Aromatoleum aromaticum EbN1: one gene and its partner. The protein of the gene in region 2 interacts with the protein of the main gene of each other region in a pairwise test. Links are inferred from orthologs where the notes say so. Each region holds a gene or a part of one and is shown on either strand. Other genes may lie near its edges.

Region 1 (9,839 bases), 1.2 Mb from region 2 along the record:
GGCCCGGTTGATGAAGGCGTACGCACTGCCATCGCACGGCGCGCGGCCCAGGCTGTTCTGCAGTCGTGCAGACAGACCGTCGATGCCCAGACGCATGTCGATCGGCTCGACCGCGAGCCAGATCTGCTCCGGCGGAATCATCACGTCGCCCCGTGCGCGAGCACCTCGGCGAGCCACGACGCCGGCGGCAGCGCACCGAACTGCAGGCACCAGCCCGACGGGCTGCACAGCGACAGCACCTCCCCCGCTTGCCGCGGCGCCGTGACGCCGACAGGACGGGCCGCCACCAACGTCAGGACCGAATCCACCTCGCGCGCTGACTCGTGGCGCGACCGCCGAATCCAGTACCCCAGGGATTTACTGCTCACGCCATGCTCGGCGCTATAGGCCGCCTGTGTCTGACCACTGCGGCGCCACCGCTCCACGTGCTCGCGCCAGCGCGCAACGCGCTCCGATTGTGTGCTCATCACGAACTCCTGGTGAAAATCAGGAGTGTCGACAAAACCGCGGGGCTGTTACAGGTGGGAGCGGCGGACGCTTACTTTCGGGTCTCCTCCGTATCGGAATTTTTCGGTCTGGGTATTACTGCGCATGGTCGCGGATCATGTTGCGGGCGATGACGAGTTGCTGGATCTGCGTCGTGCCTTCGAAGATGCGGAACAGGCGCACGTCACGGTAGAAGCGCTCGATGCCGTATTCGGCCAGGTACCCGGCGCCGCCGAAGATCTGCACCGCCCGATCGGCGACACGGCCGCACATTTCCGAGGCGAAGAGCTTCGCGCACGCGGCTTCGGTGCCGACGTCGAGCCCGTCGTCGCGGCGCCGTGCTGCGTCGAGCACCATGCTGCGCGCCGCATAGATCTCGGCCTTGCTGTCGGCGAGCATCGCCTGGATCAGCTGGAACTCGGCGATCGGCTTGCCGAACTGCTTGCGTTCGAGCGCGTAGCGCAGCGCGTCGTCGAGCATGCGTTCGGCGACACCGACGCATACTGCGGCGATGTTGATGCGACCCTTGTCGAGCACTTTCATCGCAGTCTTGAAGCCGACTTCCTCGCGTCCGCCGATCAGGTTCGCGGCCGGCACGCGGCAGTCGTCGAAGATCACGTCGCAGATGTGCGCGCCTTTCTGGCCCATCTTCCTGTCGATCGGCCCGAGCGACAAGCCCGGCGTGCCCTGCTCGACGATGAACGCCGAGATGCCGTGAGCGCCGTGCGAGTCCGGCGTCGTGCGGGCCATCACCGTGAAGATGCCGGCTTCCGGCGCATTCGTGATGTAGCGCTTCGTGCCGTTGAGCACGTAGCAGTCGCCGTCGCGGCGCGCGCTGGTGCGCAGGCTGGCGGCGTCCGAGCCGCTGTCGGGTTCGGTCAGCGCGAACGAACCGATGATTTCGCCGGACGCGAGCTTCGGCAGGTAATGGCGTTTTTGCTCTTCAGTGCCATCGATGACGATGCCCTGGGCGCCGATGCCGTTGTTGGTCGCGAACAGCGAACGGAAGCACGGCGAAGTCTTGCCGATCTCGAAGGTCGCGAGGACTTCTTCTTCCATCGTCAGCCCCATGCCATCGTATTCCTCGGGAATCGACAGGCCGAAGAGGCCGAGTTCCTTCATCTCGTCGACGAGCTCCTGCGGGATCTGGTCGGTTTCGGCGACGTGGGCTTCCTGCGGCACGAGGCGTTCGCGCACGAAGCGCGAGATCGTGCCGAGAAGAATGTTCAGAGTCTCCTGATCGCGGATCATGTCCTATTCCCTCTCCGGTCTGATGGTGCGTTGTGGTTTTTGCTGCGAAGCGCCGCCGCCCGGCCGGCAATCGGTCACCGGTCCGGGCGGCAGCGCCTGCGCGAGCGCTTACTTGACGTATTTGCGGAACTCGGGCTTGCGCTTCTCGCGGAACGCGTTGCCGCCTTCGGCCGATTCGGCCGTCTCGTAATACAGCTTCAGCGCGTGCATCGCGAGGCCGCCCATGCCGCGGATCATCTCGGTATCGACGTTGAACGACTTTTTCGCCAGCGCGATCGCAGTCGGGCTCTTCTCGACGATCTCGTCGCACCACTTTTTCACTTCGGCGTCGAGTTGGTCATGCGGCACCACCGCATTGACGAGGCCCATCGCGAGCGCTTCCTGCGCAGTGTAGCGGCGGCACAGATACCAGATCTCGCGCGCCTTCTTCTCACCGACGACACGCGCGAGCAGCGCCGTGCCGAAGCCGGGGTCGACCGAGCCGACGCGCGGGCCGGCCTGGCCGAGCTGCGCCTTTTCCGAGGCAATCGCAAGGTCGCAGACCGTCACGAGCACGTTGCCCCCGCCGATGGCAAAACCATTCACGCGCGCGATCACCGGCTTGGCGATGTCGCGGATCGCGCTCTGCATCTCCTCGACCGGCAGGCCGATCACGCCGCGGCCGCCGTAGCCGCCGTCCTGCGTGCCCTGGTCACCGCCGGTGCAGAACGCCTTGTCGCCCGCGCCGGTCAGCACGACGACGCCGATCTGGCGATCGAAATCCGCGTCCTTCAGCGCGTGGATAATTTCCTCGCAGGTCTGCGCGCGGAACGCGTTGTACTGCGCCGGACGGTTGATCATGATCGTCGCGATGCCGTCTTCCTTCGTGTACAGAATGTCCTGGTATTCCATTTTGATTTCCTCTGAATGTTAGATTGGGGGTCGCGAGTCCGCGCTCAACCAGCCATCGTCAGGCCGCCGGACACGCTCAGCACCTGGCCGGTGATGAAGGACGCGTCGTCGCTCGACAGGAACAGAATCGCCCCAGGCAGGTCGTCGGGCTGGCCGAGCCGCCCGAACGGCACCGCGCGCGTGAAGGCGGTGCGCAGCTTGTCGCCCTTCTCGCCTTCGCCGCAGATGTCGTCGAGCAGCGGCGTATCGGTCGGGCCGGGGCACACGACGTTGACGCTGATCTGCTGGCGGGCGAGTTCACGCGCCATCGTCTTCGAGAACGCGATCAGTCCGCCCTTGCAGAACGAATACACCGCCTCGCCGGACGAGCCGCCACGGCCGGCGTCCGACGCGATGTTGACGATGCGGCCCGCGCCGCGCTCGACCATGCCCTTGGCGACGGCGTGATGCATGTACAGGGCGCCATACAGGTTGATCGCGACGATCTTGTCCCACAGCGGCTTGTCGGTGCTGAGGAAATTGCCGATCTTGTCCCAGCCGGCGTTATTGACCAGCACGTCGGTCGGGCCGAGCGCCTGCTCGGCGGCGCTCACCGCGGTGATCACCGAGTCCTGGCTCGTCAGATCGACCGCGAACGCCTGGGCGTTGCCGCCTTTCGCGCGGATATCCGCAGCGACCGTTTCGGCCGCTTCGCGGTTGATGTCGAACACCGCGACTTTCGCGCCTTCTTCGCCGAAGCGGCGGCAGATTGCCGAACCGATGCCACCTGCGCCGCCGGTGACGATCGCGACTTTGTCCTTGATTCCTCTCATCTGTGCTTCCTCCTGTTGGATACCGCTCAATTTCCGACCCGTTTGCGTCCGGGCTGCTGTTTGCGTTTCAATGGGCGCCGTTCGAACCCTGCCCGTCCATCCGATGACCGACGCTTCCGCCGCCAAGAACCTCGCCACGATCGAGATCAGCAACCGCCTGTTTTTCCGCTTCTTCCAGGCGGCCAACACGCTGCACACCAAAGGCACGCAGGCGCTCGACGAGTTCGGCGTGACGACGCAGCAGTGGTCGGTGCTCGGCGCGCTGTCCCGCCCGAAGGCAAAGGACGGCATGGGCATCAACGAGCTCTCCCGCTTCCTGCTCGTCAGCCGCCAGAACCTGTCCGGCCTGCTGACCCGCCTCGAACGCGACGGCCTGATCGAACGCGTGACCAGCGAGGAAGATCGCCGCTCGCGCAAGGTCAGGCTCAGCCCCAAGGGCGAAGACCTGTGGATCAAGCTCGCCGAGCCGATTCACGCGTTCTACGACCAGGCGCTCAAAGGCTTCTCGTTCGACGACCGCCTGCAATTCATCCATTACGTCAGCCTGCTGCAGCGCAACATGGCGAAGCTGTAGGGCGGAAAAGCGCAGCGCCTTCCGCCGAATGCGAACCGCCGATGCCGCCCGGTACCGCCCGGCACCACACATCCGGCGGATAACGCCTTCGGCTCATCCGCCCTACGCTCCGTCACGACCTGTTGCATACACGCCGTCAGATCTCGTGCGCCGCGAGCTTCTCGCGCCCGATGATCATCTTCATGATGTTCGCGGTGCCGTCACCGATCTGCAGTCCCATGACGTCCCGGTAGCGCTGACCGAAGTCGTAGTCGCTCGCATAGCCGCCATGGCCGTGCGTGAGCAGGCACTGGTGGATGATTTCGCACGCCAGCTTCGGCGCCCACCACTTGCACATCGCGGCTTCCGACGTGTGCGGCAGCCCCTGATCCTTGAGCCACAACGTGCGCAGGCATAGCGCACGGCAGGCTTCGTACATCGTCTCGGCTTCGGCGAGCGGGAACGTCACGCCCTGGAAGTCGCCGATCTTCTTGCCGAACGCCTCGCGCTCCTGGATGTAGCGCCAGGTCTCGTCGAGCGACGCGCGCACGACGCCCATGCACTGCAGGCCGATCAGCGCACGGCTGTAATCGAAGCCCTGCATCACCTGGATGAAGCCCTGTCCCTCATTGCCGAGCATCATGTCGGCGGATACGCGCACGTCATCGAAGAAGATCGAGCCGCGGCCGACCGGACGCGTGCCGATGTCGTCGAACGCGGTCCGCGTGATGCCGGGCAGGTCCATCGGCACGAGGAACGCGCTGATGCCGCGGGCACGCTCGGCCTCGCTGCCGGTGCGCGCGAACACCACCGCGACATCGGACTGCGTCGCCATCGAGATCGACGTCTTCTCGCCGTTGAGCACGAAGTCGTTGCCGTCGCGCACCGCCTTGAGCTTCAGGCGCGCGGCGTCGGACCCCGCGGAGGGCTCGGTCAGCGCGATCGCGATCGTCTTGTGTCCGGCGATCACCTGGCCCAGCCACTCCTTCGCGATGTCGGGCCGCGCATGGCCGGCCACGATCTGGCCGCACAGCGACGTGAGCAGGTTCACATATGAGACGTTGAAGTCGCCGTACGAGATTTGCTCGAGCAGCAGCCCGCTGGTGAGGCAGTCGACGCCGAGCCCGCCGTGCTCCTCGGACAACTCCGGACCGAGAAAACCCAGTTCGCCCATGTCGCGGATCACTTCGCGCTCGATGCGCTCGGCCTTTTCGCGCGCCTTGTAGCCCGGCGCCAAGCGTTCGCGGGCAAAGCGGTTCGCGGTGTCAACGAGCGCCTGTTGCTCGGGGCTGAGACTGAAATCCATTTTTCTCCTCCTTATCAAGTCCGACGGATTCTAGGAAGCTCTCGGGTTTTGTGTCAATAGCTTGACTTATTTTCATACGTAACAGAGCTCTTATGATGTCTGAAATAACAATTTATAAATATAAAATTCAACAGATTACATAGATTTCCTCGAATGATTCCCGGGCCATCCCCGAACGGTGCATATTGGTTTTTATATCAAACTATTGACTTAAAAATTTCCGGACGCTACTTTTGCAGCGTCCCCGTCGCATGTGCGCCTGGACCACACGTGGAGAGAGATATGCATCCAGAAAAATCAGAAACGAGAGCCGTGAGCGGAAAGATCGCGCTGCCGCTCAACGAATCCAAATGCACGCTGATCCAGGGCTGACCGGGACCGGTCGAGAGAGGAGAACGACAATGAACTTCGAACCGGTACTGCTGGCAGACCGCATGGACGCGATGAAGGCTGCCGGCCTGTGGCGCGACGAGACGATCGACGTCCATTTCCAGCGCGCGCTCGAGAACTGCCCCGACAAACCGGCGGTGGTCGCGTATCGCGACGGCCACCCCGAGCCGGTGCGGCTCAGCTACCGCGAACTCGACTGTCGCGTCGACCGCATCGCGCGCGGGCTCGCCGCGCTCGGCGTCGGCCGTGGCGACGTGGTGAGCTTCCAGCTACCGAACCGCTGGGAGTTCGTCGCGCTTGCACTCGCCTGCGCGCGCATCGGCGCCGCGGCGAACCCGGTGATGCCGATCTTCCGCCAGCACGAGCTCACTTACATGCTGAACTTCGCCGAATCGAAGGTCTTCATCGTGCCATCGGTATTTCGCAAGTTCGACCACGCTGCGATGGCGCGCGAGCTGCAGTCGAAGGCACCGCACCTCAGGCAGGTCGTCGTCATCGACGGCGACGGTGATGACAGCTTCGATCGCGTGTTGATGCGCGACGACACGCCGCCGCTCGCCGGCCCCGCACTCGGCCCCGACGACGTCGCGCTGCTGATGTACACGTCGGGCACGACGGGCGAGCCCAAAGGCGTGATGCACACGTCGAACACACTGTTCTCGAACCTGCACGCATACATCGAGCGGATGGAGCTCGGCGGCGGCGACGTCATCCTCGGCGCCTCGCCGATGGCGCACCTGACCGGCTACGGCTACCTCGCGATGCTTCCGCTGATCCTGAACTCGACGACCGTCCTGCAGGAGACCTGGAACGCGGCACGCGCGCTCGAGATCGTCCGCGAGACCGGCGTCACGTTCAGCATGGCGTCGGCGGCGTTCATCTCCGACCTGTGCACTGCGGTCGAAGCCGGTGCGCCGGTGTCGTCGCAGTTCACGAAGTTCAACTGCGCCGGCGCGCCGATTCCGCCGATCGTGATCCAGCGCGCCTGGGAGCTGATGGGCCTTCTGGTGTGCTCGGCGTGGGGCATGACCGAGTGCGGCGCGGTGACGGTGACCGAACCGGCCCGCGCACTCGAGAAGTCCGGCGTGTCGGACGGCCGGCCCGTGCCCGGCATCGAGGTGAAGATCATCGATGCAAACGGTGCGAAGCTATCGCAGGGCGAAACCGGCAGCCTCTTGATCCGCGGCGCGTCGCTGTTCGCCGGCTACCTGAAGCGCCCGCACCTGAACAGCGTCGACGCCGAAGGCTGGTTCGACACCGGCGACCTCGCGTTTCAGGACGCCGAAGGCTACATCCGCATCAACGGCCGCAACAAGGACATCGTCATCCGCGGCGGCGAGAACATCCCGGTCATCGAGATCGAGAACCTGCTGTACCAGCATCCGTCGATCACGACGGTGGCGGTCGTCGGCTACCCCGACCGGCGGCTCGGCGAGCGCATCTGCGCGTTCGTGTCGCTCAAACCCGGCTGCACGCTGACGTTCGCCGATCTTACCGCCTATCTCGATCGCCAGCAGGTCGCGAAACAGTACTACCCCGAGCGGCTCGAGATCGTCGACGACCTGCCGCGCACACCTGCCGGCAAGCTGCAGAAGTTCAAGCTGCGCGAGACCGCGAAAACCTTCGGCGACACCGCCAACCCCGCCCCGGAGAAATCCTGATGAATCTCGTAATCCTCGTCGAAACCCGGCACAAGGTCGGCCTGATCCGCATCAACAGGCCCGAAGTGCATAACGCGCTCAACGATGACGTGATGACCGAGCTCGGCCGCGCGCTCGACGCGTTCGAGGCCGACCGGAGCATTGCCTGCGTCGTGCTGACCGGCTCCGAAAAAGCTTTCGCCGCCGGCGCCGACATCGCGGCGATGCGCGCGATGGACTTCATGGACGCCTACAAGTCGGACTTCATCACGCGCAACTGGGAGCGGCTGCGCACTTTCCGCAAGCCGGTCATCGCGGCGGTGAATGGGGTCGCGCTCGGCGGCGGCTGCGAGCTGGCGATGATGTGCGACATCGTCTTCGCTGCCGACAACGCCCGTTTCGGCCAACCCGAGATCAAGATCGGCACGATTCCCGGCGCCGGCGGCACGCAACGCCTGCCGCGCGCGATCGGCAAGACCAAGGCGATGGACATGTGTCTGACCGGTCGCCTGATGGACGCGCAGGAAGCCGAGCGCAGCGGGCTCGTCGCACGCATCTTCCCGGCCGGCACGGTACTCGACGAGGCGCTCGCGACCGCCGCGCAGCTCGCCGAGTATTCGCTGCCGGTGCTGATGATGATGAAGGAGTCGGTCAACCGTGCATACGAGAGCCCGCTCAGCGAAGGGCTGCTGTTCGAGCGCCGCACGCTGCACGCGACGTTTGCGCTCGCTGACCAGAAGGAAGGCATGAACGCGTTCGTCGAGAAACGCACGCCGCAGTTCGCGCACTGTTAGCAACGCTCGTTCAGGCTGTTATCGAAAGGGAATCAATGAACAAAAAACAATCAGCGCTCGCAGCCGGCGTTGTTTTGGCGGGCCTGGCGTCGGCGCCCGTCATGGCTCAGTCGGCGACGACGCTCTACGGGGTCGTCGACGCCTATTTCAGCTACGGAAAAATGGGCGACAACAGGAAGACCGGCATCGATCCGGGCGGCCTGACCGGCTCCCGCGTCGGCTTCCGTGGCACTGAAGCGCTGGGCAACGGCGTGGCGGCGGTGTTTGCGCTCGAATATGGGCTCCTGAACGACGCCAACGAAGGCATCGGCACCACCGGACTGCGCGCCCGCCAGCAATTCGTCGGACTGAAGGGCAGCTTCGGCTTCGCCGGCCTCGGCCGTCAGTACGCTCCCGGCTACTATGTCTTCAAGTACGACGCTGCGATCGGCACGCCGTGGGGGCCGCAAGCAATGCTGGGCATCAAGGCCGGCGCGACGATCGTGCCGGCGAGCCCAGCACGCGCGAACAATGCGCTGAACTACATTTCGCCGAACATGGGCGGCCTCACCGTCAACACGATCTACGCGTTCAGCGAGGAAAATCAGGCGACGAACCGCCGCCAGGGCGATCGCTTCAGCATCGGCGCCGAATATGCGAACGGCCCGCTCGGCGCGAACGTGATCTACCATCTCGGCCGGAACATGCCGGCCGCAGTGGGCCGCGACGACAAGAAGGAATGGTACGCGGGCGGCTCGTACAATTTCGGCGTCGTCACGTTGCTCGCCAGCTACCAGCAGGTCGAGCAGGATTCGGACACCAACAAGGTCTACCAGGTCGGTGCGATTGCGCCGGTCAGTTCGGCCGGCAAGCTCCATTTCGCGATCGGCCGCCTCGATCACGAGAATTCCGCCATGGACGCGACGAACCTGACCGTCGGCTATGGCCACGCGCTTTCCAAGCGGACCACGGCTTATGCTTTCGCCACGCGGGTGAACAACGACTCCGCGCAAGATGCGACATTCGTCGCGAGTGCGGTCGGTCAGACGGGCGAGAACAGCACGAGCCTCATGGTCGGCGTGAATCACACTTTCTGAGTCGTTCCTGACCCATGGCCTCGACGGGCGTCGCTAGGATTGGCTGCCGTGGCCCAGGAACTGCCGCGCGAATTCGTCGCGCGGCAGCGGCCGCCCGAGGAAATACCCCTGGCCCTGGTCGCAGCCGTGCGCCTCAAGGTACGCGAGCACATCGCCGCTTTCGATCCCTTCGGCGACGACTTCCAGCCCGAGCGTGCGCCCGAGCGCGATGACGGCCTCAACAACCGCGCGACTCGTCGAATCCTGGCCGATGCCCTCCACGAACGAACGGTCGATCTTGAGCTTGTCGAGTGGTAGCGAACCGAGATGGGCCAGGCTCGAGCAGCCGGTGCCGAAGCCGTCGAGCACGACCTTGACGCCGAGCGCCCTGACTGCGGCAAGAATCCCGGCAGCATCGTCGGCGTTGTCCATCACTGCGCTTTCGGTGATCTCGAGCAGCAACGATGCCGGATTCATGCCGCCGTCGCGCAGGATGTCCGCGAGGCGCTGCACGAAGCGCCGCTGCCGGAACTGGACCGGCGACACGTTGATCGCGATCGGCACCGGTTCCAGCCCCTCGGCGGCCCACGCGATGTGCTGGCGGCACGCTTCGGCGGTGACCCACTCGCCAATGGCGCCGATCAGGCCCGACGATTCGGCG
Region 2 (9,817 bases):
TTCCTCTTCGCGTACCTGCTGTGGATGAACTGGCGGCTCACGCTGGTGATGGTCGCGATCCTGCCGTTGATCAGCCTGATGGTCCGGAACGCAAGCGGCAAGTTCCGCAAGCAGAGCAGGAAGATCCAGGTCGCAATGGGGGACGTGACCCACGTCGCGTCCGAAACGATTCAGGGTTACCGGGTTGTGCGCAGCTTCGGCGGCGAGCACTACGAGCGGGAGCGTTTTCGCGCTGCGAGCGAGGACAACACACGCAAGCAGCTGAAAATGGTCAAGACTTCGGCGGTCTATACGCCGACGTTGCAGCTCGTCACGTACAGCGCGATGGCCGTGGTGCTGTTTCTCGTACTGCGGCTGCGCGGCGAGGCGTCGGTGGGTGATCTCGTCGCCTACATTACCGCCGCCGGGCTGCTGCCCAAACCGATCCGCCAGCTCTCCGAAGTCAGCTCGACGATCCAGCGCGGGGTGGCGGGCGCCGAGAGCATTTTCGAACAGCTCGACGACAAGCCGGAAGTGGACCACGGGCGCATCGAACGCGAGCGTGTCAGCGGTCGCATCGAGGTGCGCGACCTGTCGTTCCGCTATCCAGGCTCCGACCGCGAAGTGCTCGACAGCGTGAGCTTCACGGTCGAGCCGGGGCAGATGATCGCACTCGTTGGCCGTTCCGGCAGCGGGAAGTCGACGCTCGCGAACCTGATTCCGCGTTTCTATCACCACGACCGCGGCCAGATCCTCATCGACGGTGTCGATGTCGAGGACTACACGCTGAAGAACCTGCGTCGCCACATCGCGCTGGTAACGCAGCAGGTGACCCTGTTCAATGACACGGTGGCGAACAACATCGCCTACGGTGACCTGGCCGGCCTCCCGCGCGCCGCTGTCGAGGCCGCGGCGGAAGCCGGGTATGCGAAGGAGTTCATCGACCGGCTCCCGCAGGGTTTCGACACGCTGATCGGCGAAAACGGCGTGACCCTGTCGGGCGGCCAGCGCCAGCGCCTCGCAATCGCCCGCGCGCTGCTCAAAAACGCCCCGATCCTGATCCTCGACGAGGCGACGAGCGCGCTCGACACCGAATCGGAACGACATATCCAGGCGGCGCTCCACCGCGTGATGCAGGCGCGCACGACGCTCGTGATCGCGCACCGGTTGTCCACCATCGAACAGGCGGACGTCATCATGGTGATGGATCATGGACGCATCGTCGAACGCGGCAGCCATGCCGAACTCCTCGCCGCCGGCGGGCACTACGCCAGGCTGCACGCGATGCAGTTTCGCGAGGAACCCGCGGTCGCAGAGGGTCGCTAGCTGCTCCAGTCGGCTTCTTGAGCGGGGCGGTAGGCCAGCCTCAGGGCGAAGTCAGATCGAAGAGAGTCGCTGCGGCCTCTGGGTTGCGGGAGGAACGTTCGCTTCGAACCAGCCACGCAGCGCACAGCCCTCCGGCCAGTTGCGCAGCAGCCGTGCGCGGTCCTTCTGCCACGCCCGGGCGTGCGCGGCGACGCTGGCGTGCTGGCGCATCGCGTCGAGGTCGATCAGTTTCACCGCTCCCTGGTCCCACAGCAGGTTCGTCGCCTTGAGGTCGCCATGGCTGATGCGCTCGCGATGCAGCGCGGCGAAAAGCTCGCGCAGCGCTCGCGCCTCGGCGGGCGGCGGTTCGCGTCCGGCGTCGAGATGCTGCAGCAGGTGGGGCCCGTCGCAGGAATCGGTGACGAGCCACGCACGGCCGCGCAATGGCCCGAAGCGGCGCTCGATCAGCGCCAGCGGCTGCGGCGTTGCGATGCCGAGAAAAGCGAGGCGGTGCCCTTCGATCCACGAATGCCAGGCGCGGCTCGGCCGCCAGAAGCGCGACAGTGCGTGCGCCACGTCCTTGATGTTGTAGCGCTTGATGACGAGCTTGCGGGCGCCGATGTCGATCCGCGCGACGGTGCTGCTGCCGCCGTCCTTCAGCAAGCTTCCGGCGGCGAGGGTGAGGTCGGGGTCGGCGATGACGGGAGCGAGCCGCTCGGCTTCCTGACGGACGACCGAAACGAAGCGGTCGCGGCGCTGCTCGACGTGGAACAGGCTGCAGTCGCGCAGCGTCTTCGCGAGGTAGTCGCGCAGACGCCAGTTCCGCACGCGGGCGATTTCCCGCTGAAGCAAGGCGGGATCGAGGGATGTGTCCGGATTCCCCGTGCGGTAGTCGGCAAGGAGGTCCGGCAGCCGCGCATCCGCGTCGCGTGGCAACTGCGCGAGCAGGATCGCGAGGTTGCGCAGTGCGTCGTCGGCGCCGAGAGGATGACCTGGGCGGCGCGCACGGATCGCATCGCCGTCGATCGCATAGAGCACCCCGCGATGGCGCAGGAAGTTGCCCAGATGCAGGTCGGACTGCGCGAGCCCGCGCGCATGCATGCGGCCGAGCGTCTCGAGTGCGGGAGCCAGCATGCCGAGTGCGGCGCCGATGTCGTCGGGGTGCGTGGCGAGCGCTACGTGCCAGCCCTCGGCGAGATCTTCGGCCCCGTCGAGGAACTCCGTCAGCAGGTAATGCCCGCCGTCGAGCGTGCCGGCGCCGAGCAGCCGCGGCGTTGCGATCGCCTGCGCCGCAAGCGCCGCGAGCCCCTGCCGCTCTTGCTCGAAGTGCCGTATGCAGCCCCTGCGGGCGATGAAAAACTTCGCCAGCACTGCCTGCCCGCCGACTTCCGCTTCGCCCACCAGGCGCTTGCCGGGCAACACGCGCAGCAGCCGCTTGACGGTTGCGACACGTCCGTCGTCGAGCGCAATGCGAAACGGCACGGCCGGGTGCCGCCCGGCTTGGCGCAGGGTCGCGGCAGTTTCGAACGGGGCGTTCACTTGCCGAGGGGTCGGTCCGTCGAGTGGCCGCACGCTCAAAGTGCGGCCTCGGGCGCGTATTTGCGCAGATAGCGGGCGTGCAGGCGTCCGGCTTGCGCTTCGAGACGGGCAAGCAGGACCGCTTCGTCGCGCAGCACTTCGCGCAGCGGTCGGCCGAAGTACCGCCGCACGAAGCGCAGCTTGTCACGCCGCGTGAGGCCGATGCCGAGCGCCGAGAAATACAGCGCCGCGAGATCCTTGTCGCGCCAGCGCCGCGGCGTGCGGGTGCGGATCTGCGAACGGTGCAGGTCGATCAGCGACAGGCGCAGCGCGGCCGGCGTGGGCGCCGGCTCGAGGTGCAGCAGGAAATGACAGATATAGAGGTCGCGGTGATTCATTCCGCCTTCGTGCATCCGCCGCACCATGTCGGCGACCCGCTCGATCAGCGCGCGCTTCAGCGCGCTGTCGGGAGGGCACCTCGCCCAGTCGCGGCAGTAATCCTCGAGGCTCACCGTCGGCGCGAGTTCCTCGGTGACGATGAAGGAATGCTGTCGCGCCGGGTTGCGTCCGCGCTCTCCATAGGCGACCGCTTTCATCGTCGCCACGCCGAGTTTGTCGAGCTGGCGTATCGCCTGCCACTCGTTGCGCGCTCCGAGCACCGGCAGTCGTGCCGACAGCAGGTTCTTGAAGATTTCGCGCCAGCCGACGCCGCGGTGGATCTTGACGAAATAACCGCGCCCGCCGGCTTCGACGCGCAGCGTGCGGCGCCCCTCGAGTTCGCGGAACACTTCACCCTGCAGCGCTTCGACCATGTCGAATGGGTCCCGTCCGGCCCACAGCGAGCGGAACGGTTCATCGACGGAGAGCGGGGTCGGCGCGCTCATCCGCGTCCCTGCAGGATCACGTCCGCAGCGCGCTCGGGCAGGCTGTAGAGGTCGGCGTGCTCCGCGAACGCGAGGCCGTTGGCGCTCCAGCGTGCGCGGTTTTCGCTGTCCGCGAGCATCGCGGCGAGCAGGCGGTCGAGCGCGGCCTGCTCGAACGGTGCCGGGACGACTTCTCCGGCATCGGCGTCGGCGATGTAGTGCGCGTAGCCGCAGGCGGCGCTTGCGAGCACCGGCAGGCCGGCGACGATCGCTTCGAGCAGCACTGTCCCGGTGTTCTCGTTGTAGGCAGGGTGAATCAAGAGGTCGGCGCCGAGCAGGAAGCGCGGGATGTCGTCGCGTCCCTGCAGGATGCTGACGCGGTTCCCAAGGCCGAGCGTGTGCAGCTGCACGAGGAACGGCTTGGGGTCGTCCTGTCCGATCGCAATCAGCCGCGTGCGCTCTTTCAGCATTTCGGGCAGCGCCGCGAGCGCCCGCAGGCTGCGGTCGAGGCCTTTGGTCTTGAAGCCGGAGCCGATCTGCACGACCAAGAGGTCGTCCTCTTCGAGGCTGAACTCGCGCCGGAAGGCGGCACGGATCTGCGCGGCATTGGGCGGAGCGCGACGGTCGGGAGCGATGCCGGGCGGCAACAGGTGGAAACGGCGCGCCGGAGTGCCGTAGTGCGTCATGAAGAGCGGCTGCTGCGCGGCCGAGATCAGCAGGATCTCGGTGTGGACTTCAGGCGCGAACACCGCCCGCTCGTACGCCGAAAAATGCCGGTAGCGCCCGCTGACGCGGTACAGCGGGTTGCGCAGCGTGCGCGCCTTGTCCTCGAAGCACGGGTCGGCAGCGTAATAGACGTCGAGCCCGGGCATCTTGTTGAAGCCGACGACCCGGTCGGCGGGGCGGCGTGCCAAGTCCTGCTGCACCCAGTCGGTGAATTTCTCGTTGCGGCGCGGGTTCGTGATCGCCTGCACCGGGACTCGCAGCACTTCGAAGCCGGCCGGCACTTCGCCGTGCCATTCGAGCGTGTAGACGCGGATCGCGTGGCCGCGCGCCTGGCATGCCAGCGCGATGCGCAGGAAGTCGCGCTGCAGGCCGCCGAACGGGAAGTACTTGTACAGGCAGAACGCGAGCTGCATCAGCCGGAGGCCTTGCGGTCGAACATCGTGTGGACGAGCGGCCCAGGAGACGGGTCGAAGCCGCCGAGCGCGCCGTCGGCGGCGAGCTTGACCGCCAGTGCGGCGTCCGCGGACGTTTTGCCGTCGAGGATGCGCTGCAGGGCGCTCCACACCTGCTCCGGGCCGATGCGCGTGAAGCACAGCGGCTGTTCGGCGACGAGATCGAACTGCGCACGCTCGTCGACAGTCGGCACGTGCGTACAGCGCCGCTGCAGGCAGGGGGCACATGGCAGGTTCGACGCGAGATGGAACTGGTTCGGGCCCCACGCGCCGGTGAAACCCGGATTGGTCGGGCCGAACAGCGACAGCGTGGGCACGCCGAACGCGGCGGCGAGGTGGCCCAGACCGGTGTCGACAGCGACACACGCGCGCGCGCCGGCAATCTCCGCGGCGATGCCGGCGAGTTTGAGCTGGGGCAGCACCGTGACGGCCGGCTGCCCGGCGGCGAGCCGCCGCGCGCGCGCCTCTTCGTCAGCGTTGCCCCACGGCAGGCGGATCGCCCAGCCCGCCGCTGTCGCAAGCGCGATCAGCCGTCGCCAGTAGAGCTCCGGCCAGTGCTTGGTCACCCAGGTCGTGCCATGCAACAGCAGCAGGTACGGTTCTGGGTTTTCCGCACCGGCGAGCCGGTGCCGGTCGAGCCCGTACGTGATCGGCCCTTCCGGCAGCGGATAACCGAGCGCCTTGGCGAACAGTTCACGCACACGCTCGACGGCATGGCGGCCGAGCGGCACCGCGTGCGCGTGCGTGTAGAAGCGGCTCGCGATCGGCTCGCGGGCGGAATTCTCGTCGAGTCCATGCACCGGCTTGCTGCCGTAGCGCGTCAGCAGCGCGCTTTTCAGCAGGCCCTGCGCGTCGATCGTCGCGTCGTAGCGGGTCGCCGCGACCGCGCGCTTGAAGCGGCGCCACTCGCCGCTGACCAGCGCTTTCATCGGCGCCTTGCGCCAGCGCCGCACCGCGACCGGAATCACGCGATCGACCGCCGGATGCCAGGACGGGATTTCGGCGAAGGCTTCCTCGACGATCCAGTCGAAGCGGATCACGGGGATCGCTCGCACGGCATCGGTCAGCGCGGGAAGCGTGTGGATGACGTCGCCGAGCGAGGACGTCTTGACGATCAGCACGCGCATCAGGTGGTTCCCGCGGATCCGGCGAAGCGGAGCGGTGTGCCGAGAGCGAGGCTGTCCAGCGCGTTCAGTACGCTCTCGGGCGTGACCTCGGTGAGGCAGCGCGTGTGGCCGAGCGGGCAGACCCGCGCGAAGCACGGCGAACATTCGAGGCGCAGGTAGCGCACGACGACGCGATCGGCGAGCGGCGGCGTGTGGTCCGGCGTCGACGAGCCATACACTGCGACCAGCGGCCGGTCGAGCGCCGCGGCGACGTGCATCAGGCCCGAATCGTTGCTGATCGCGGCCTCGCTCATCGCGAGCAGATCGACCGCGTCCGCGAGCTGGGTGCGGCCACACAGATTGACGACGCCGTCGCCGGCCGCCGCGACGATCTCGTCGCCGGCCGGCGCGTCCTTCGTCGAACCGAGCACCCACACCTGCTGGCCGCGGGCGACGAGCGCGCGCGCCAGCGCGGCGAAATGCGGCAGCGGCCATTGCTTGGCCGGGCCGTATTCGGCACCCGGCATGAAGCTGATCGCCGGCCGCTCGGCCGCGAGCCCGTGGGCAGCACGCAGCCGGGCTTGGTTCGCGGCATCAGCGACGAGGCGCGGGCGCGGTAGCGGCCGGGGCAGGGCCGCGCGAGGCTGCAAGCCGAGCGCGACGAAGCGCTGCACCGTCATCGGCAGCGCTGTCTTGTCGAGCGCGCGCATGTCATTGATCAGGCCGTAACGCATCTCGCCGCGGAACGCGGTGCGGCGCGGGATGCCGGCGAAGAACGGCACGAGCGCGGATTTCAGCGAGCCGGGAAGGACGATCGCCTGGTCGTAGCGGGCCGGTGCGAGTTCGCGGCCGAGGCGCCAGCGCATGCCGAAGCCGAACTGGCCGTGGCCGAGCGGCATCGCGATGCCGTGCCGCACTTCGGGCATGCGTTCGAGGATCGGCAGCGACCAGCCGGGCGCGAGCACGTCGATCGCGCACGGGCCTTCGGCCTGCAGCGTCATGAAGAGGCTCTGCGCCATCACCATGTCCCCGACCCACGACGGCCCGACGACGAGAATCCGGCGAGTCGGCATCAGTCGCGCAGCGCGAGCCATTCCAGGTAGCGCGGCACGCCGACTTCGACCGGCATGAACTCGCCCTCGTAGCCCGCCTGGCGCAGCGCCGTGATGTCGGCCTGCGTGTAGCTCTGGTAGCGGCCTCTCAGGTGTTCCGGGAACGCGATGTAGTCGATGCCGCCGCCGGCGGTGCTGCCCTTGTGCCAGCTCAGCGCGGCATGGGCGACTTCGTTGAAGCTCTGTGCGCGGCCGGTGCCGACGTTGAAGATGCCGCGCACCCCGGGGTTGTCGAGCAGCCACAGGTTCACCGCGACGACGTCATCGACGTGGATGAAGTCGCGCTGCTGCTCGCCCGGGCCGTAGCCGTCGGCGCCTTCGAACAGGCGCAGGCGGCCGCTGTCGTTCAGCTGGTTGTGGAAATGGTACGCGACGCTCGCCATGCTGCCCTTGTGCTGCTCGCGCGGGCCGTAGACGTTGAAGTAGCGCAGGCCGACGACCTGGCTGTCGATGCCCGGCGCGAACCTGCGCAGATGGCAGTCGAACAGGAACTTCGAGTAGGCGTACATGTTCAGCGGATGCTCGAACTCGCGCGATTCGCGGAACGTCGGCCCCATGCCGTAGACCGACGCCGACGACGCGTACAGCAACGGCACTTTCCGCGCGACCGCCCAGCCGAGCAGCGACTTCGTGTATTCGTAGTTCACCGCCATCACGAAGCGGCCATCCCACTCCGTCGTCGAGGAGCATGCGCCTTCGTGGAAAATCGCCTCGACCGGTCCGAAATCCTCGTTCGCCTCGACGCGGCGCAGGAAATCGTCCTTGTCCATGTAGTCGTGGATGTCGGCGTCCGCGAGGTTCAGGCACTTGTGCCCGTCGGTGAGGTCGTCGACGACCAGGATGTCGGTGATGCCGCGGGCGTTGAGCCCCTGCACGATGTTGCTGCCGATGAAGCCGGCGCCGCCTGTGACGATGATCATGTTTTCTCCTGAATGCGCCTACTCAGCCGCGCGGGGCGGCGGGGCGGTCGGCTGCGATCGCCCCGCGCAGCGCGAGGTCGAGCTCGGCAGTGCTGACCGTCGCCGTGCCGAGCTTGCCGACGACGACGCCGGCGGCGAGGTTCGCGAACGCGGTCGCGTCGGCGAGGGACAGGCCGCACGCGAGCCCGGCACCGAGCACTGCGACGACGGTGTCGCCTGCGCCGGTCACGTCGAACACGTCGCGCGCCTGCGTCGGCAGGTTCAGCGGCGCCGTGTCTTTCTGCAGCAGCGTCATGCCGCGTTCGCTGCGCGTGATCAGCAACGCGCCGAGCCCGAGGCTGTCGCGCAGCGCCTCGCCGCGGGACACGAGAGTCGCCTCGTCCGCGCAATGGCCGACCACTGCTTCGAACTCGCTGAGATTCGGCGTGATGACAGTTGCGCCGGCATAGCGGCGGAAATCCGTGCCTTTCGGGTCGACCACGATCGCCACCGCATGTTCACGCGCGACGCGGATCAGCTGGCCGACCTGGGCGAGCGTGCCTTTGCCGTAGTCCGACAGCACGACCGCGGCGCTGGCGTCGAGCGCGTCCTCGAACGCCTGCTCGATGCCGGCGCTCTCGAGCATCGCGAAGCTGTCCTCGAAATCGAGCCGGATCAGTTGCTGGTGGCGGCTGATGATGCGCAGTTTGGTGATCGTCGGGTGCTGTGGCGCGTCGAGCAGGCGGCACACCACACCGCCGCCTTCGAGCCGTTCGCGCAACAGCCGCGCCGCCTCGTCGCAGCCGACGAGCCCGACGAGCTCGGCCCGGGCGCCAAGCGACGCAGCGTTCAGCGCCACGTTGCCGGCGCCGCCGGCGCGGAACTCGTCCCCTTCGACCTTGACGATCGGCACCGGGGCTTCCGGCGAGATGCGCGTCGTCGAGCCGTGCCAGTAGCGGTCGAGCATCACGTCGCCGACGACGAGGACGCGGCCTTTGGAGAAATCCGGCAGGGTGGGCGGCATGAGGCGGTAGGCGTCGAGAGCGTGTCGAAAAGGACGTAATTATCCCACGAACAGCAGCGTCCAGCGTGCGGACGGGGCGGGCGGCGCCGCCGGGCGGAGGTCGAGGCGGTGCGGAAATGCCGTGCGGATCGTCGCGCCGGGGCGCCCACACGGGCTCACGTTGCGTTGGCGGTCCGGTTTCAGCGGTTGAACCACTTCAGCACGACGCCCCAGTCCTCGATGTCGAGCCGTGTCGCGTGGCCGCAGGCGAAATCGAGCGAGAGCCAGCGCTGCGGCGGCAGGCCGAGCAGGTGGCCGGCGATCGCACGCAGCGGCCCGCCGTGCGCGACGACGACGACCGGATCGGCGGCGCGGGCCGCGACGATCTCGTCGAGCCATTGCAGCACGCGCGTCGACATGTCGCGCGCCGACTCGCCGCCGGGCGCGCAGAAGCCGAGCGGGTCCGTGACCCACACGTCGATTGCATCGCCGAGCTCGGCGTAAGGTCGCAGCTCCCACGCGCCGAAGTGCATTTCCCTGAGCCGGTCGTCGAATACCGGCGTGCCGAGTTCGAGCGCGAGCAGGCGGGCGCGCGCGAGCGGGCTCGCGTGCAGCGCGTAGAGCGGCGGCAGCAGCGGACGCAGGCGCGCGGCGACCGTGGCAGGGCATTCGGCGAGGCCGACGTCGGATTGGCCGTAGCAGATCCCTGCCGCGACGTCCGGCCGCGGGTGGCGGATCAGATGAAGTTCCATGCCGCCAGGATTCCGAGATAGCACGCGAGTTCGCTGCCCTGCTGCGCAGCGCCGAGGCAGTCGCCGGTGTAGCCACCAAGGCGGCGGGCGAACACGCGTGCC

What was found.
Region 1: the proteins of rfaD (region 2) and badI interact in binary tests that used the Escherichia coli proteins (3 or more experiments, as listed by UniProt). The link is inferred for Aromatoleum aromaticum EbN1 from one-to-one orthologs.

The regions. Positions count from the first base shown.
Region 1 is NC_006513.1:1,145,836-1,155,674, forward strand. The notes cover bases 738-3,552. They hold badI (2-ketocyclohexanecarboxyl-CoA hydrolase), read right to left. Parts: upstream 2,629-3,552; coding sequence 1,846-2,628; downstream 738-1,845. Other genes in these bases: EBN1_RS05480 (acyl-CoA dehydrogenase family protein), read right to left, coding at 738-1,737; badH (2-hydroxycyclohexanecarboxyl-CoA dehydrogenase), read right to left, coding at 2,673-3,440; EBN1_RS05495 (MarR family winged helix-turn-helix transcriptional regulator), read left to right, coding at 3,544-3,552. Also shown: IS66 family insertion sequence element accessory protein TnpB, read right to left, coding at 1-141; IS66 family insertion sequence element accessory protein TnpA, read right to left, coding at 141-467; more of EBN1_RS05480, read right to left, coding at 583-737; more of EBN1_RS05495, read left to right, coding at 3,553-4,014; aliB (cyclohexanecarboxyl-CoA dehydrogenase), read right to left, coding at 4,151-5,299; aliA (cyclohexanecarboxylate-CoA ligase), read left to right, coding at 5,701-7,350; EBN1_RS05510 (enoyl-CoA hydratase), read left to right, coding at 7,350-8,123; EBN1_RS05515 (porin), read left to right, coding at 8,159-9,199; EBN1_RS05520 (sensor domain-containing protein), read right to left, coding at 9,233-9,839. UniProt on the Escherichia coli protein: Converts o-succinylbenzoyl-CoA (OSB-CoA) to 1,4-dihydroxy-2-naphthoyl-CoA (DHNA-CoA).
Region 2 is NC_006513.1:2,353,790-2,363,606, forward strand. What follows is about bases 6,002-8,794. They hold rfaD (ADP-glyceromanno-heptose 6-epimerase), read right to left. Parts: upstream 7,982-8,794; coding sequence 7,022-7,981; downstream 6,002-7,021. Other genes in these bases: waaF (lipopolysaccharide heptosyltransferase II), read right to left, coding at 6,002-7,022; rfaE1 (D-glycero-beta-D-manno-heptose-7-phosphate kinase), read right to left, coding at 8,004-8,794. In the rest of the region: lipid A export permease/ATP-binding protein MsbA, read left to right, coding at 1-1,305; EBN1_RS11240 (lipopolysaccharide kinase InaA family protein), read right to left, coding at 1,357-2,823; lipopolysaccharide core heptose(I) kinase RfaP, read right to left, coding at 2,859-3,686; EBN1_RS11250 (glycosyltransferase family 4 protein), read right to left, coding at 3,683-4,804; waaC (lipopolysaccharide heptosyltransferase I), read right to left, coding at 4,804-5,970; more of waaF, read right to left, coding at 5,970-6,001; more of rfaE1, read right to left, coding at 8,795-8,984; cobC (alpha-ribazole phosphatase family protein), read right to left, coding at 9,164-9,715; EBN1_RS11280 (adenosylcobinamide-GDP ribazoletransferase), read right to left, coding at 9,700-9,817. UniProt on the Escherichia coli protein: Catalyzes the interconversion between ADP-D-glycero-beta-D-manno-heptose and ADP-L-glycero-beta-D-manno-heptose via an epimerization at carbon 6 of the heptose.